DNA from 4 places in the Streptomyces sp. NPDC057445 genome. Region 1 is predicted to be linked to each of the others. Evidence: riboswitches for the same ligand, from Rfam matches in the RefSeq annotation. Region 1 holds a riboswitch; each other region holds the start of a gene.
What was found. Region 1 has a riboswitch for cobalamin ahead of metE (5-methyltetrahydropteroyltriglutamate--homocysteine S-methyltransferase). Riboswitches for the same ligand answer to the same signal wherever they lie in the genome.

Region 1 (4,205 bases):
GGGTTGGCCCACAGCCGCTCCGGCGGGATCGCCTCAAGTCCCTTGCGCAGCAGGGCTGCCGCTTCGTCAGCGGCCGGTACGCGGGGTGAGTGGATGTCGTACACGCCCGGTCCGACCTCCCGCGGGTAGCCCGCCGTGGCGAGTTCACCGGCGACCTGCATATGGGACCGGGCGGCTTCCAGGCTGATGACATCGGCGTCCAGGTCCTCGATCGCCTGGAGAATGTCGCCGAACTCGGCGTAGCACATGTGCGTGTGGATCTGGGTGCCGGGCCGGACGCCGCCGGTGGTGAGGCGGAACGCCTCTGTCGCCCAGTCCAGATAGCGGGGCCGGTCGGCAGCCCGCAACGGGAGGGTCTCGCGCAGGGCCGGTTCGTCGACCTGGATGACCGACGTGCCCGCGGACTCCAGATCGGTGACCTCGTCGCGCAGGGCCAGCGCCACCTGGCGTGCGGTGTCGCCGAGCGGCTGGTCGTCGCGGACGAAGGACCAGGCGAGCATGGTGACCGGGCCGGTGAGCATGCCCTTGACCGGCCGGTCGGTGAGCGACTGGGCGTACAAGGTCCAGCGCACGGTCATCGGCCCGGAGCGGGAGATGTCGCCGGCGAGGACCGGCGGGCGGACGTAGCGGGTGCCGTACGACTGGACCCAGCCGTGCTGGGTGGCGAGGTAGCCCGTCAGCTGTTCGGCGAAGTACTGCACCATGTCGTTGCGTTCAGGCTCGCCGTGCACCAGGACGTCGATCCCGGCCTTCTCCTGGAAGGCGATGTTTTCCGCGATCTCGGCCCTGATGCGCTTCTCGTAGCCGGTGGTGTCGGTCCGGCCGGCGCGCAGGTCGGCGCGGGCGGACCGCAGTTCAACGGTCTGCGGGAACGAGCCGATGGTGGTGGTCGGCAGCAGCGGCAGGCCGAGATGGGCGCGCTGCGCCGCGGTCCGCTCGGCGTACGGCTGGGCGCGGCGTCCGTCGACGTCGGTGACGGCCGCCGTCCGGGCCCGTACGGCCGGGTCATGGGTGATCGCGGAGCCGGCCCGGGAGGCGAGATCGGCCCGGTTGGCGGCGAGTTCGGCGGCGATCGTGTCGGTGCCCTGGGTCAGGCCCTTGGCAAGCGTGACGATCTCCGCGCTCTTCTGCCTGGCGAATGCCAGCCAGCGCAGGATCTGCGGGTCGATGTCCCGCTCGCCCGCGGTGTCCAGCGGAACGTGGAGGAGCGAGCAGGAGGCGGCGACATCGACCTGGCCCGCGAGGCCCAGCAGGGTGGCGAGGGTGGTGAGGGACTTCTCGTAATCGTTGATCCAGATGTTGCGGCCGTCCACCACGCCGGCGACCAGGCGCCTGCCCGGCAGCCCGCCGACCGCGGCGAGATCGTCGAGGTTGGCGGCGGCCGGACCGGTGAAGTCGAGCGCGAGGCCGTCGACGGGGGTCCTGGCCAGGACCGGCAGTGCCTCACCGAGCCGGTCGAAGTAGGAGGCGACCAGCAGACGCGGCCGGTTCTCGAGTCCGCCGAGGTCCCGGTACGCCCTGGCGACGGCGTTCAGCTCGGCGGGGGTGCGGTCCTGAACGAGTGCGGGTTCGTCAAGCTGCACCCACTCGGCGCCCGCGGCCTTCAGGTCCGACAGCACATCGGCGTACACCGGAAGCAGACGGTCCAGCAGGGTCAGCGGCTCGAAGTCCGCGGGGACGCCGGGGGCGGGCTTGGCCAGCAGCAGATAGGTGACCGGCCCGACGAGCACGGGGCGCGGGGTGAGACCGAGCGCGAGCGCCTCGGCCAGCTGGGCGACCTGCTGGGTGGAGTCGGCGGAGAAGTCGGTGTCGGGGCCGAGCTCCGGGACCAGGTAGTGGTAGTTGGTGTCGAACCACTTGGTCATCTCGAGCGGGGCCACGTCCTGCGTGCCGCGAGCCATGGCGAAGTAGCCGTCCAGGGGTTCCGCGGCGACGGCGGCCCGGTGGCGCTCGGGGATCGCGCCGAGCATCACGCTGGTGTCGAGAACGTGGTCGTAGTACGAGAAGTCGCCGGTGGGCACCTCGTGGACGCCGGCTTCGGTCAGTTGCCGCCAGTTGGCCCGGCGCAGTGCGGACGCGGTGTCCCGGAGGGCGTCGGCGGTGACGCGGCCCTTCCAGTAGCCCTCGATCGCCTTCTTCAGTTCCCGGTTGCGCCCCTGCCGGGGATAGCCGTACACGGTGGCCCGTGCGTCCACGGTCGCTGACTTGCTGGTCACGGAACTCTCCTTCGCGAGCATGTCTCCGATATGACCCCGGGACAGGTCGAGAGCGCGAAGGAACGGCGCACCGGGCGGCCGGTGTTGCTGCCGCCACCTGGTGTGTACTCCCCGGACTTTCGTCCGGGGTGCTCCCAACCCGCCCTCGAGGTCACCGGGATCTCCGCGCGCGTACGTCGCGTGCGGGCAACGGGCAGGTCTTCGGACTCGCGGGCACATCTGCCGGTCTCCCGGCGGACACCTACTGGCCGTCGCTTCCCGGACCCGGGCGGGCCCAGTGCGTATGACGGCGGTCGTTCCCACTCACCGCTGCGGGGCAGTCCCGGATTCCCACCGGGTTCCCTCTTACGACGCGCCTGCCTGGCGGACAGGGCGAACCAGCTGCACGAGCCAGACTATGCGCTACGAGCGCACGTGTGGACACCACCGGTGGGAAGACGCCCGCCATCGGCGGGGCCGCTCGCTCCGGCACCGCTTCCCGTCCGTTCCGGCGGACCTGGTCCCGACAGGTGCGACGCGACCTCTCGGCATGGGCCTGCCACGTCCACGGATCGCGACGGCCGACCACGAGCCGTGCCGCCGTCCCCGGACGCCGCCGTGCGGTCGCGGCGCGCCTTCCGGACACCGGCAGCGACCGCTGCACCGCTGCACCGCTCCAGGACCCTGCCCCGGCAGCCGGCGCGATGGAACCGGCACTCGGCCGGACCGATGCCGACTCCTGGAAGAACCTTTTCCGTGGGCCTCTCCCCGTCCCGAGCGGCGCTGCCGGGCATCCGTCGACGGCCGGTGCTTCCGGCCCGACTCCGGCCTTCGCGGGGAGCCGACCGAGAGTCACGGGGTCCCACCGGTCCTTCTCACGGTGGGTCCGATGTGAGATCTGTGACCGCGGGTGTCAGGATGAAGCCATGAGTAACGTTTTCTTCGACATCACCATTGACGACAAGCCCGCAGGCCGGATCGTCTTCGAGCTGTTCGACGACGTGGTCCCCAGGACCGCCAAGAACTTCCGCGAGCTCGCCACCGGCGAGCACGGCTACGGCTACGAGGGCTCTTCGTTCCACCGCGTCATCCCCGACTTCATGCTGCAGGGCGGCGACTTCACCGCCGGCAACGGAACGGGCGGCAAGAGCATCTACGGCGAGAAGTTCGCCGACGAGAACTTCCAGCTCAAGCACACCAAGCCGGGCCAGCTCTCCATGGCCAACGCGGGCCCGAACACCAACGGCTCGCAGTTCTTCATCACCACCATCGTCACCGACTGGCTGGACAACAAGCACGTCGTCTTCGGCGAGGTCGTCGAGGGCATGGACATCGTCAAGCAGATCGAGGGCCTGGGCTCGCGCAGCGGCGCCCCCAAGGCGAAGATCACGATCGCCAAGTCGGGCGTCGTCGAGTCCTGATCCACGCGCGCGACGTCCGGGGCCGGGCACATTGCCTCCGCAGGTGCCGCCCGGCCCCGGTCCGCCGAATCGATCCTGGACATCCGGGCGTTGACGGTGGTTCGCGACCGGGCACCGCGGTCCGGGTTCGAGGCCCCCGGCGACAACGACCGTTCATTCGGATGAGATGCGGCGTCGACCCGGCCACGACTTGTCTTCGAGCGCACTTCAATTCGTAGGTTCGAGGCATGGCAACTCCACAGCACAGGATCGAATCGGGCTTCGGCGCCCGAAGCACCGCACAGGACGTTGTGCGCGGCATCGACCTCACAGGAAAACTGGCGATCGTCACCGGCGGCTATTCGGGCCTCGGACTGGAGACGGCACGGGCGCTTGCCGGTGCCGGCGCCGCCGTCCTGGTGCCCGCCCGGCGTCCCGCGGTCGCCAGGGAAGCTGTCGGTGGTATCGACGGCGTGGAGGTCGATGAACTGGATCTCTCGGATCTCGAGAGCGTCCGTCGCTTCACCGAGCGCTTCATCGCCTCCGGCCGCACCATCGACCTGATGATCAACAACGCCGGGATCATGGCCTGCCCGGAGACGCGGGTCGG
Region 2 (4,205 bases), on a different contig from region 1:
GTGGATCATCCGCACCGCGACCTGGCTGATGTCGGCCGGAAGCGCGGCGAGGTCGGCCTCTGCGCGGATGGTGGCAAAGGACTGGCGGTAGATCTCCGCGCCGTCCTTCTCGTAGTCGAACACTCTGCTCCTGCTCATTTCGTCGTCGTGCGGGTTCGGACGGTGGCGATGGTGTCGGCGAGCTGCGCGCGCGACGGTACGGGTACGGCGGCGCCGTGCACGGTCACCCGGTACGCGCCGTCCGCGGTGGCCACGACGTCCACGTACTCCCCCTGCGGACGACCGCACCGCCGCTCGCAGCCCGACCAGTACACGGGCAGCCCGCCCCGGCCCGGTGTCGCGTCGGCCCGTACGTCGGCCAGGGACTTGGCGCACCCGGGCCGGCCGGTGCAGGCGCCGACGCCGTACCAGGGGGAGTCAGGGCCGGTGATCAGCCCCGCGTCGTCGAGCTGCGTGAGCCGCGTCCCGGCCGCCGCCCGGTCCGCGAAGCCGGGCACGACGACCCCGCGCCAGGGGGTGAGGCGTACGTCGCCCTCGGGCGCGGGAAGCAGCGCGCGCGCCTGCGCCGCCGTGAGCCGCCCGAGCGGGGCGGCGACGGAAAGGGCCCAGGCGGCGGGGCCTTGAACGATCCCGGGCGGCGGACCGGCCCGATGTGTGCCCGGCAGCGGCGGACGGGCAGCGCTGTCGGCAGTCGTTCGCCCTACGGGTTCGATGCCCGCACCCCGCAGATACGCGTCCACCGCCATGTCCTGCCCGGCGGGTAGCTCCCGTACCCGCCACGCCCCGGTGCCCGCCGCCTCTGCCGCGGCGAGGAACGCCTCTGCGGCCGCGACGGCCGCCCGCGGGGCGTCGGCGGCGCGGACGGGAAAGGTCCCCGGTCCGATCCGTACGACGGCGGTACCGCCCGGCTCTGCGAGCAAGGTCACATCCGCGCCCAGACCCGCCACATCGCCCCGCCCGTCGTCCAGGGCGAACAGGAAGCGGCCGGAGAGTCCCGCCGCCCGCTCGCTCGCGCACAGCAGCTCGTCCAGCTCCCGCGCCCACAACTGCACGTCGGCGCAGCCGAGTCCGTCGAGTCCGGCGAGAGGCGAGGCCATGACGTTGCGCACCCGCTCATGGGTGTCGGAGGGGAGCAGCCCGGCCTCCCGGAGCAGCGCCGCGAGCCGTGCCCCGCATCCCTCGCCGAGGCCGCGCAGCTCCACGTTCCCACGGGAGGTGATGCTCAGCGCACCGTCGCCCAGCCGCTCCGCCGCGTCGACCAGCACAGATACCTGATGAGTCGTCAAAGTGCCCGCAGGCAGGCGGAGTCGGGCCAGGTGCCCGTCGTCCGCCGCATGCAGCCGCAGTGCGCCGGGGCAGGCGTCGTCCCGGTCCCGTATGCGAGGTTCGCCCGGGTCCGGGGGTGTTGTCGGTGTGGGCGGCATGGCGGCGAGCATACCGACGTCCTTCCAGGTGGCCGCCCTGCAGCCGGGCGGCAGCCTCTACTATGCAAACGGCACAGGGTCCCAGGACCCTAGGGAGGAAGCCCGGTGCGAATCCGGCGCGGTCCCGCCACTGTCAGCCAGGCCTCACCCCGAGGTCCGGTGAGCCAGGAACTCCCGCCGTCCTCACGACCACCCGGGGCGCGGACACCCCGAGGAAGGCCTGCGCACGCGATGACGCACGCGACGATCCTGCTGCTGTCGACCTCCGACACCGACCTGCTCAGCGCACGCGCGGCTGCGGGTCCGGTCGGGTACCGCTTCGCCAACCCCTCCCGCCTCCCGCTCGAGGACCTCCCCGGCCTGCTGGACGGCGCCGACCTCGTGGTCGTACGCCTCCTCGGCGGCATCCGCGCCTGGCAGGAGGGCCTCGACATCCTGCTCGCCCAGCAGAAGCCCGTCGTGGTCCTCACCGGTGAACAGGCCCCCGACGCCCAGCTGATGGAGGCGTCCACCGTCCCCATCGGCATCGCCGCAGAGGCGCACGCCTACCTCGCGCACGGCGGCCCGGACAATCTGGAACAGCTCGCCCGGTTCCTGTCCGACACGGTCCTGCTGACGGGTCACGGCTTCGAGCCCCCGGCCCCCGCGCCCACATGGGGCCACCTGGACCGCGAGGCGAGGAGCACCGACGGACCGACCGTCGCCGTGCTCTACTACCGCGCCCACCACATGAGCGGCAACACCGCGTTCGTCGGCACCCTCTGCGACGCCGTCGAGGACGCGGGCGCCCGGGCGCTCCCCCTCTACGTCGCCTCCCTGCGCGCCCCCGAGCCCGAACTCCTCGACCGGCTCCGCGGCGCCGACGCCGTCGTCACCACCGTCCTCGCCGCCGGCGGCACCCGGCCCGCAGAGGCACAGGCCGGCGGCGACGACGAGTCCTGGGACGCGGGCGCGCTCGCCGGGCTCGACGTACCTGTGCTCCAGGCCCTGTGCCTGACCGGATCGCGCAGCTCCTGGGAGGAGAACGACGAGGGACTGTCCCCGCTGGACGCCGCCAGCCAGGTCGCCGTGCCCGAGTTCGACGGGCGCCTCATCACCGTCCCGTTCTCCTTCAAGGAGATCGACGAGGACGGACTCCCGGCGTACGTCGCGGACCCCGAGCGTGCCGCCCGCGTCGCGGGGATCGCCGTGCGCCACGCCCGGCTGCGCCACATCCCGAACGCCGACAAGCGCCTCGCGCTCGTCCTGTCCGCGTACCCGACCAAGCACTCCCGGATCGGCAACGCCGTGGGCCTGGACACCCCCGCGTCCGCCGTCTCCCTCCTGCGCCGCCTGCGGTCGGAAGGCTACGACTTCGGTACGGAGGAGGTCCCGGGTCTCGAGTCCGGCGACGGCGACGAGCTGATCTACGCGCTCATCGAGGCGGGCGGCCACGACCAGGACTGGCTCACCGAGGAGCAGCTCGCCCGCAATCCGGTCCGCATCCCGGCGGCCGACTACAGGCGCTGGTACGCGACCCTGCCCGCCGAGCTGCGCGAGCACGTCGAGGAGCACTGGGGCCCGGCGCCCGGCGAGATGTTCCTGGACCGCTCCCGCAATCCCGAGGGCGACATCGTGCTCGCCGCCCTGCGCCGCGGAAACCTGGTCATCGTCATCCAGCCCCCGCGCGGCTTCGGCGAGAACCCGATCGCGATCTACCACGATCCCGATCTGCCGCCCTCCCACCACTATCTCGCCGCCTACCGCTGGATCGCGGCCCCGCAGACGACTGGGGGTACCTCCCAGGCCGAAGGCTCTGGGGGAGGCTTCGGCGCCGACGCGATGATCCACCTCGGCAAGCACGGCAACCTGGAGTGGCTGCCCGGCAAGAACGCCGGCCTGTCCGCCGCCTGCGCCCCGGACGCGGCGCTCGGCGATCTGCCGCTGATCTACCCGTTCCTGGTCAACGACCCGGGCGAGGGCACCCAGGCCAAGCGCCGTGTGCACGCCACCCTCATCGACCATCTCGTCCCGCCGATGGCCCGCGCCGACTCCTACGGCGACATCGCGCGCCTGGAGCAGCTGCTCGACGAGTACGCGCAGATCTCCTCCATGGACCCGGCGAAGCTCCCGGCCATCCGCGCCCAGATCTGGACCCTGATCCAGGCCGCGAAGCTCGACCACGACCTGGGGCTCGACGACCGCCCCGACGACGACGGCTTCGACGACTTCCTGCTCCATGTCGACGGCTGGCTGTGCGAGGTCAAGGACGCCCAGATCCGCGACGGTCTGCATGTCCTCGGCGGCGCGCCGACCGGCCCCGAGCGGGTCAACCTCGTCCTGTCGATCCTGCGTGCCCGCCAGATCTGGGGCGGCACCACCGCCCTGCCCGGGCTGCGCGAGGCCCTCGGCCTCGACGAGTCCGCCGCCACCCGCACCACCGCCGACGAGGCGGAGGCAGCGGCCCGCACCCTGGTCGAGGCGATGGAGGCCGCCGACTGGGACCCGGCCGCCGTCGCGTCCGTGGCGGAGGGACACGGGCAGGCCGTCGCCGACATCCTCGACTTCGCCGCCCGCGAGGTCGTCCCGCGCCTGTCCGCCACGACCGACGAACTCGACCACGCGGTCCACGCGCTCAATGGCGGCTTCGTCCCCGCGGGCCCCTCCGGCTCCCCCCTGCGCGGCCTCGTCAACGTCCTGCCGACCGGCCGCAACTTCTACTCCGTCGACCCCAAGGCCGTCCCCTCGCGGCTCGCCTGGGAGACCGGCCAGGCCCTCGCCGACTCGCTGCTGACCCGCTAC
Region 3 (4,205 bases), on a different contig from region 1:
CCGTACCGCCTGCAGTGAATGCGGTCTTGTCGCCGCTGTCGTACACGAAGAGCTTGGTGGGGGTGACGCCGGACAGCTTCTCCTCGACGGCGTCCAGCGTGCCGTGCAGCTTCTTGACCTGCTGCTCCGCCCGGCCCGCGACGCCGAAGATCTTGCCGAGGGCCCGGATCTCCTCGTCCATCTTGTCCATCGTCACGGGCCCGGAGGAGCATTCCTCGATGTTGAGGTGGGTGTTGATCCCGGCCTTGGTGAACGCGGCGCGGCTGCGACCCTCCTTCTCGTCGAAGGTGCTGGCGAACCCGCCGTAGACGAAGTCCGGTTCGGCGGTCAGGAGTGCCTCGAAGGACGGGTACTCCTTGGACAGAACCTTGAGTCCGTCGTAGGCGGCCCGGTACTCCGGCAGGATCTTGTCGTCGAGGTAGCCGGTGCCCACCATCGACTTCTCCAGCCCGAGCGCGAGCATCACCTCGGTCGCGTGCTGGTTCAGCGACACCGCTCGCTGTGGCGCGCGCTGATAGGTGGTCTTCACACCGCAGTTGGACACCGTGACCGGAAAGCCCTTGGCGGCCGAATCCGTCGATGGGGCGTCTTGCGGGGCGGCGCTCCCGCAGCCCGCCACCAACAGAGCCGTGGCCGGGGCCAGCAGCAAGGACAGCCGGAGCCTGTTCTTCATTCCGTGGTTCCTCTCACCGCGGTGGGCCGGTGGCCGGCGCACGTCGCGGAGCGGGCGAGCCGTGTCGGGGACACGAACCCGCACTCGTTCGTCGCATCTCGCGAACCCTATGCAACTACGAATAATGGGCAATAGTCTCGGTCGGGACCCGAAGGGGGCTCACCGAGGCACGACGGTTGTGCTCGTGACCGACTCCCGCCGCTCCCGCTACCTGGGCCGTGGCTCGCCTGACGAAAGGCGGCGTGCCGGGTGGAAGCGCCCGCGCGGGGGTTCCGGAACCAACGGCTTCGACCACGCCCGAAGGCGGAGCAACGAGCCACGTCCCGTGCGTGCGGGCGCGATTCCGGACGGGGCGGAGGCGCGGCCGCCCCGTGCGGAGTCACGGTAGGGACGGACGGCTCAGGGTCCGTCGGCGACCGCGGTATCGAGTGCCGGAACGCTACGCGGTCTGCCGTCGGTGTCGATCGCGACGAACGTCAGCCGCCCGGTGGCCACTTCGGCGACGGGGCCTGAGGCGTTCCACCGCTCGGGGGTCACCCGGACCGCAACGGTCATGGACGTCCGCCCGGCGCGCTCCAGTTCGGCATGCACGCTCAGAAGATCACCTGCCCGGACCGGGGAGATGAACGTCAGCCGGTCGACCGAGACGGTCACGGCGGGCCCGTCGGCGTGACGCCCGGCAGCGGCCGCGGCTGCGTCGTCGATCAGCTTCATCACCATGCCGCCATGGATGGTGCCGTACAGATTGGTGTCGTGCTCGCTCATGATGTGTGCGAGGGTCACCCGGGAATCGGCCGGGGCCTTGCGGGTGGCAGGCGCGGGCAGGGTGGCGGTTCGGTCGGCCACGTCAACTCTCCTTCGCGAGTCGCGGCAAGCGGCACCGCACGCACCAGTGGCGTACGGGCAGCGGCAGGTCTTCGGACTCGCGGGCACGCCCCTGTCCATAAGGACGAGGCACCTACTGGCCGTCGCTTCCCGGACCCATCCGGGTCCAGTGCGTATGACGGCGGTCGTTCCCGCTCACCGCTGCGGGGCAGTCCCGGATTCCCACCGGGTTCCCTCTTACGACGCATCCCGCCTGGCTGACGGGCGCGAACCAGCTGCAGCGCCAGGGTATCCGCTCCCGCGACGAGCCCGACCAGCCCGACCGGCGAAGCCGGACCGGCTGCCTTCCTTCCCCGCCCTCTCCGCCCCGCACGGCTCGCCTCTTGGGGCGCAGGAGTCAACCACCGACTCACCCCGCCGTCCGGCACGGCCGGGTCCCGGCTCTCTCGTCCGCCGGACCCCTCTCACCGATCCGGCCCGATCCGGACGAAAGACCCTAGGGTCGGAGGATGCGCATCGTTTCGCTGCTCCCTGCAGCCACCGACATCGTGGCCGAGCTCGGTCTGATCGGCGACCTGGTGGGCCGCACGCACGAATGCGACTGGCCGCCCCGCGATGTGGAGGCCGTCCCCGTGGTCACCGCCGCGCAGTTCTCGGCGGACGCGCTCAGCAGCCGGGAGATCTCCGACGCGGTGGGCGGGGCGGCGCACTCGGGTTCCTCGCTCTACACCCTGGACACCGCCGCCCTCACGGAGCTCGCCCCCGACGTGGTCCTCACCCAGGACGTGTGCGACGTGTGCGCGGTGTCGTACAGCGGGGTGTCCCGGGCCGTACGGGTGCTGGACGGCGGGCCCGGGCCCAGGGTGCTGAGCCTGGAGCCCCGGACCCTGGGCGATGTGCTGGACTGCCTGGTCCGGGTGGGTGCGCTGCTGGGCGTACCCGAGCGGGCCGAACAGCGGCGATCGGAACTGCGTGAGCGACTGGCGAAGGTGGAACGGCTGACCGCCGGGCTGCCGCGGCCCCGCGTGGTGGCCGTCGAATGGCTCGATCCGCTCTGGCCTGCCGGCCACTGGGTTCCCGAGCAGATCGCCTGCGCCGGCGGGCAGCCGCTGCTGGCGTCGCCGGGCGAACACACCAAGCCCATGGAGTGGGACGCGGTACGTGCCGCACGTCCGGACGTCGTCCTCGTCATGCCGTGCGGGTTCGCCCCCGAGCGCACACTGCAAGAGAGCGATCTGCTCACGTCGCTTCCGGGCTGGGACGATCTGCCGGCCGTACGCAGGGGCGAGGCGTGGATCCTCGACGGTCCGGCCTACTTCAACCGGCCGGGTCCCAGGGTGGTCAGAGGGGCGGAGGTCCTGGCCCATGTCCTGCACTCCGTCCGGGCGGGAGAGCCCGTGACCCCGCAGGAGGCCCGACGGCTGCGCGCGTAACGGCGGCGGAACGTGCCGCGGCGCCGGGTGCTCAGTTCTGCGTGTCCGCGACGGGATAGGGAACGAAGGTGCTGCTGTTCTCGTCGATGGTCAGCGGCCGGCCCAGGGGCGGTACGGCGCGTTGCGGGCAGTCGAGGCGTTCGCAGACCCGGCAGCCCATCCCGATCGGGGTGGCCGCGGAGGTGTTGTCGAGGTCCAGCCCGTCGGAGTAGACGAGCCGGGAGGCGTGGCGGACCTCGCAGCCGAGGCGACGCGGCGCCGGGCACGCGAGCCCGGCAGGATCCCGTTGTGCCCCTTCGTCCTGATGCTGCCCTTGAAGAGGGTTCCGTCGGGGCCCTGCACGGTGAGGCCCACTTTGATCGGGGCGTTGGGGCGTGCCGGCTTCGCGTGGGCCAGGCTCGAGGCTCCACGCTGCAGACCATGACAGTCGCGTACGCATTCGGTTGTCGCTCCGGATCGGGATGGGAGCAGACGAATCGTATGCACGACTGCACTGCTCCATCAGCGAATTGGGCCTACGAGACTGGACGGTGGCTCCCGCTTCGGCGAGGCGCACGGATACGCCGGTGGCCGGCTGCCAGCTCCCGGACTGCCGTCAGCGGCGCTGAGGCCACGGGGGCGGGTGCGTCGACATGGGGTCATGGGAAGTGGTCTCGTCGGTGGGGGGCGCGGCTGCCGGGCCTCCTTCGTCTGCCGTGCGGCACACGCTGCCGGCGCCTCCGGGCGGCTCACTCCGGCCCTGTTCGCTGCCGTCGCACCGACCGTGCGCAACGGCCCCGGCGTTTACACACCGGGGCCGCCCTTCCGGGTCGGTTGCACGTGAGAGTGCACCGGCCCACTCACCATCGTATGTCCGAGGTGCGTTTCTGGCATAAGCGATCTTTTTGGGTCGCTCAGGTCCCTGACCGGGTGAGGCCGCGCCGTGTCAGCCGCGTCCTTCCTCTTCGGCCTCCATGAGCAGGATTCCCTGGTGTGTCAGTGTGACCATCGTGGGTGTGTTTCCCCGGGCCCAGTCGACGGTGACGAGTCCTTCGCCCTCCAGGTATGCGCAGGCGGCGGCCAGATCCTGCTCAGGGACCTCGAGGTCGTCGCGCAGCTTCGTCCCGGTGACACCGAGGAGGCGATTGCCTTCCGTGGTCTCGTACAGAGCCTTCATGATGGCTTCGCGGTAGGTCTTCCGCTCGTGGAGTGTTGCCATGACTGCCGCCCGCTCGTGCCGGGCACCGACGAGGAGTGTTCCTGGGCCCGGGGGCGGCGGTGCCCGGCCGCGCCCG
Region 4 (4,205 bases), on a different contig from region 1:
CCGCGCACGCCGGGATCCCGCGGGCCCCGCTCACGGCGCCCCCGGCGGAACGAACGGCAGCCCGGCGGGCGGGCCCGACTCGATGAGCTTCAGCAGCGCGTCCGTGTCCGCGTGTTCCTCGATCAGGTCTCCGAGCCGGTCGAGCTGCTCCTCGCGCAGGGCGCCGAAGCTCGTGTCCGGCGCGGGCACGAAACGCCGCCCGGCCGCCGCGGCCACCTCGCGGAGGAACGCCCGCCGGAAGCCGTCGCTCTCCAGCGAGCCGTGCCAGTGGGTCCCCCACACCGCCCCCACCCGGCAGCCGTCCAGGAAGGGCTCGCCGCCCAGGACTTCGGCGACACCGTGGTGGATCTCGTACCCCTCGACCCGCTCGCCGAGCGCCTCACCGACGGGCCGCGCCAGGGTCTTCTCGCGCGCGAACCGCACCCGCAGCGGCAGCAGCCCGAGGCCCTCGACCGCACCGGCACGTGACTCGACGTCGTCCTCGATGCGCTCGCCCAGGGCCTGGAGGCCGCCGCAGATCCCCAGCACCGGCCTGCCCTCCGCCGCGCGCCGGGCGATCGCGTCCGCGAGTCCGCGTTCGCGCAGCCAGGCGAGCGCCTTCACGGTCCCGCGGGTGCCGGGAACGATCACCAGGTCGGCGTCGGTGAGCTCTTCCGCGCGGTCCACGAACCGCACCACGACGCCCGGTTCGGCCGCCAGGGCGTCCACGTCGGTGAAGTTGGACATCAGCGGCACGGCGCACACCGCGACCCGCAGGACGTCCTCACCGACCGGCGCCGAGGTCACGGACTCGCGGACGGCGCCCCGCAGGGAGACGCGCAGGCCGTCCTCCTCGTCGATGCCGAGCCCGTGCGCGTACGGAAGCACGCCGTACGTCCGCCGTCCGGTCAGCCCGTGCAGCATCTCCAGTCCCGGCTCCAGCAGCGTCACATCGCCCCGGAACTTGTTGACCAGATAGCCCGCGACCAGTTCCTGGTCCTCCGGCGCGAGCAGCGCCGTCGTACCGAAGAACTGCGCGAAGACCCCGCCCCGGTCGATGTCCCCGACCACCAGCACCGGCAGGCGCGCGGCGCGCGCGATGCCCATGTTGACGATGTCGGTACGCCGCAGATTGATCTCGGCGGGGCTGCCGGCGCCTTCGCAGATGACGGCGTCGTAGGTGTCGCGCAGTTGCGCCAGGCACTCCACGACGGGCTCGAACAGCTCCTGCCGCCGGCCTCCGTGCAGCACTTTCCCCGGGGACACACCGCCTGAATGCGGCTGCGCCGCGGGCCCGGGCCCCCCGAAGAACCCGCGCGCGCTCAGTTCGCCCACCGGCCTGCCCATCAGCACGACCTGGCTGGAGCGGTCGCTGCCCGGTTTGAGCAGCACGGGGTTCATGAGCGCCGAGGGCTCCACGCGCGCCGCCTGGGCCTGCATGGCCTGCGCCCTGCCGATCTCCGCTCCCTCGCGGGTCACGAACGAATTGAGGGACATGTTCTGGCCCTTGAAGGGCGCGACCTTCACGCCCTGGCGCACGAGCCACCGGCAGATGCCCGCCGTGACGACGCTCTTACCCGCGTCCGACGTGGTCCCGGCGACCAGCAGTCCGCCGCCCCTCATGTGCGCCTCCCCCTCGTTGCCCCGTATGCGAGCCGCGCGCCCGCGCACACCGCGAGGGCCAGGACGCCCACGCGCCGCGAGAGCCGTACCGCCCGCTCGATGTCCGTGACCTCGACCGTGCGCCCCTCCGCGTTGAGCACGGGACGGTGCTCGACCCGTCCGCCGTACGAGAGCGTCCCCCCGAGCCTTACCCCGAGCGCCCCCGCGAACGACGCCTCCACCGGACCGGCGTTGGGGCTCGGATGCTTCGCGGCATCGGCGCGCCAGGCGCGTACGGCGCCGCGTGGATCTCCGCCCGCGAGTACCGCGAGTCCGGCGGTGAGGCGAGCGCCGGGCCAGCCCGCCGCGTCGTCGAGCCGCGCCGATGCCCAGCCGTACCTGCGGTGGCGGGCGGATCTGTGGCCCACCATGGCGTCCAGGGTGTTGACGGCACGGAAGCCGATGAGGCCGGGCACCCCGCCGAGCGCGCCCCACACCAGCGCGCCGACCACCGCGTCCGAGGTGTTCTCCGCGACGGACTCGACGACGGCGCGGGCGATCCCGGGGCCGTCCAGTGCCTGCGGGTCACGCCCGCACAGATGCGGCAGCCGCTCGCGGGCGACCTCGAGGTCCCCGGCGGCCAGTGCTCCCCCGATCGCCCCGGCCTCCCGGCCCAGCGACGTACCACCGACGACGGCCCAGGTGGCGGCGGCCGTCAGGGCGAACGAGGCGGTACGGGAACGGCGTACGGAGGCAGCGGCCAGCGCTCCCGCGGCGACCGCGCCCCCGGCGCACAACGCGGTGTGCAGCGCGCCCCAACCCCGGTGGTCGCGCCACAGCACCCGTTCGACGGCAGCGGCGGTCCGGCCGAACGCGGCGACCGGATGCCCGCGGCGCGGATCGCCGAGAAGCAGGTCGCCGAAGAGTCCGGCAGCAGCACCGCACGCGAAAGTGATCTCTGGGGAGACATCCCCCCAGCCCCCCGGATCGGCAGGCATGTTCGTCCTCACTCAGGGTCCGCGCCCTGGCTCGACGTGACCGGCGGGAGAGAGTTCCTGGCTCCGGGGTGCTCCGGTGAGGGGAGTGCACCCGTGACAGTGGCGGGACCGCGCCGGATTCGCACCGGCTTCCTCTTCTGCCGCCGTAATGGCTCCGGAAGTCCACCATGGTCGAGAACAACCGTCAACTCGCCTTTGACCTGCGCAGGGACAGTGTGCGGAGTCCCACACAGGGCCCCGGACACGGCAGGAGCCGGACCTCGTCCACGAGGCCCGGCTCCTGCCGTACAGGGTGGTGTACGACCGTCAGACGACGATCAGATAGATCCCGTACGCGACCGCGGCCACGCAGAGCGCGAAACAGGCGTACGCGCCCGTGCGGGTGAGGGCCGCGGAGCCCCCCTGCGCCGAGGCGGCTTCCTGCTTGGCGAGGCCCACGATGCCCAGGGTGAACAGGCCCACCAGGGCGACGGTGACGACGAGGCTCACGCCGAAGACGGAGCCGAGAGCTGCCCAGTCGATCTTCATGGGGTTCGTTTCTTCCTTAGACCGTGGCGGCGGGCGCGGGGTTGGACTCGCCGGCCGGGGCCGGGATGGTGGCCTTGAGCTCCTCGGCCGCGGCGACGGTGGGCGGCGGGGTGACGGCCGCGATGGCGTTGGTGATGACGCCCGCGGGCTCCGCACCGGCCTCGGTGAGCTCGTCGTCGGTGACGTTCGTGTGGTCGACCGGCTTGCGGCGCGAGAGCGACCAGATCACGCCCGAGCCCGCGAGGAGCAGCACCGCCACGACGGCGATGCCCCAAGTGCCCTGACTGGTCAGGAACTCGGCGGCGGCACCGACCAGACCCGCGGCCGGCAGGGTCAGGCCCCAGGCGACGAACATCCGGGTCGCGGTGGACCAGCGGACCACACCGCCCTTGCGGCCGAGGCCCGCGCCCATGACGGCGCCGGAGCAGGACTGGGTGGTGGACAGCGAGAAGCCCAGGTTCGAGGAGGCGAGGATGACCGTAGCGGCGCTGGTCTGGGCGGTGAAGCCCTGCTGCGGCTGGAGGTCGGTCAGGCCCTTGCCCATGGTGCGGATGATGCGCCAGCCGCCCAGGTACGTGCCGAGCGCGATCGCGAGGCCCGCGGAGACGATGACCCACATCGGAGGGTTCGAGCCCGGGACGAGGACGCCGCCGGTGACGAGGGCCAGGGTGATGACACCCATGGTCTTCTGCGCGTCGTTCGTGCCGTGGGCGAGGGAGACGAGTCCGGCGGAGGCGATCTGGCCGGCGCGGTAGCCCTTGGCGGTGGCCTTCTGGTCGGCCCTGCTGCCGATCCTGTAGGTCAGCTTCGTCGCGAACAGCGCGGCGAGACCGGCGACGACCGGTGCGGCCACGGCCGGGATCAGGACCTTGGTGACGATGGTGCCGCCGTCGACGGCGGAGAAACCGGCGGACATCACGGCCGCACCGATGAGACCGCCGAAGAGCGCGTGGGAGGAACTGGACGGCAGGCCCAGCAGCCAGGTGAAGAGGTTCCACAGAATCGCGCCGACGAGCGCCGCGAAGATCACTTCTGTGCGTATGCCCTTCTCGTTGATGATCCCGCCGGAGATCGTCTTCGCGACCTCGACGGAGAGGA

Region 2: it holds a riboswitch for cobalamin, as region 1 does, so the genes downstream of both, cobN (cobaltochelatase subunit CobN) here and metE (5-methyltetrahydropteroyltriglutamate--homocysteine S-methyltransferase) in region 1, are expected to answer to the same signal.
Region 3: it holds a riboswitch for cobalamin, as region 1 does, so the genes downstream of both, ACFU5O_RS34190 (acyl-CoA thioesterase) here and metE (5-methyltetrahydropteroyltriglutamate--homocysteine S-methyltransferase) in region 1, are expected to answer to the same signal.
Region 4: it holds a riboswitch for cobalamin, as region 1 does, so the genes downstream of both, ACFU5O_RS27220 (cobalamin biosynthesis protein) here and metE (5-methyltetrahydropteroyltriglutamate--homocysteine S-methyltransferase) in region 1, are expected to answer to the same signal.

What each region holds. Positions count from the first base shown of each region.
Region 1 is NZ_JBHVDH010000036.1:146-4,350, forward strand. It holds gene metE (5-methyltetrahydropteroyltriglutamate--homocysteine S-methyltransferase) at 1-2,216, opposite strand, end outside; cobalamin riboswitch at 2,391-2,613, opposite strand; gene ACFU5O_RS35910 (peptidylprolyl isomerase) at 3,122-3,616, shown strand; gene ACFU5O_RS35915 (SDR family NAD(P)-dependent oxidoreductase) at 3,844-4,205, shown strand, end outside.
Region 2 is NZ_JBHVDH010000006.1:127,228-131,432, reverse strand. It holds gene ACFU5O_RS16295 (precorrin-8X methylmutase) at 1-138, opposite strand, end outside; gene ACFU5O_RS16290 (cobalamin biosynthesis protein CobG) at 135-1,424, opposite strand; cobalamin riboswitch at 1,483-1,617, shown strand; gene cobN (cobaltochelatase subunit CobN) at 1,656-4,205, shown strand, end outside.
Region 3 is NZ_JBHVDH010000029.1:16,285-20,489, forward strand. It holds gene ACFU5O_RS34185 (ABC transporter substrate-binding protein) at 1-673, opposite strand, end outside; gene ACFU5O_RS34190 (acyl-CoA thioesterase) at 1,073-1,519, opposite strand; cobalamin riboswitch at 1,564-1,789, opposite strand; gene ACFU5O_RS34195 (cobalamin-binding protein) at 2,008-2,931, shown strand; partial or broken gene ACFU5O_RS34200 (short-chain fatty acyl-CoA regulator family protein) at 2,963-3,178, opposite strand; gene ACFU5O_RS34205 (hypothetical protein) at 3,857-4,129, opposite strand.
Region 4 is NZ_JBHVDH010000016.1:63,166-67,370, reverse strand. It holds gene ACFU5O_RS27225 (cobyric acid synthase) at 31-1,602, opposite strand; gene ACFU5O_RS27220 (cobalamin biosynthesis protein) at 1,599-2,579, opposite strand; cobalamin riboswitch at 2,610-2,761, opposite strand; gene ACFU5O_RS27215 (hypothetical protein) at 2,886-3,107, opposite strand; gene ACFU5O_RS27210 (anion permease) at 3,124-4,205, opposite strand, start outside.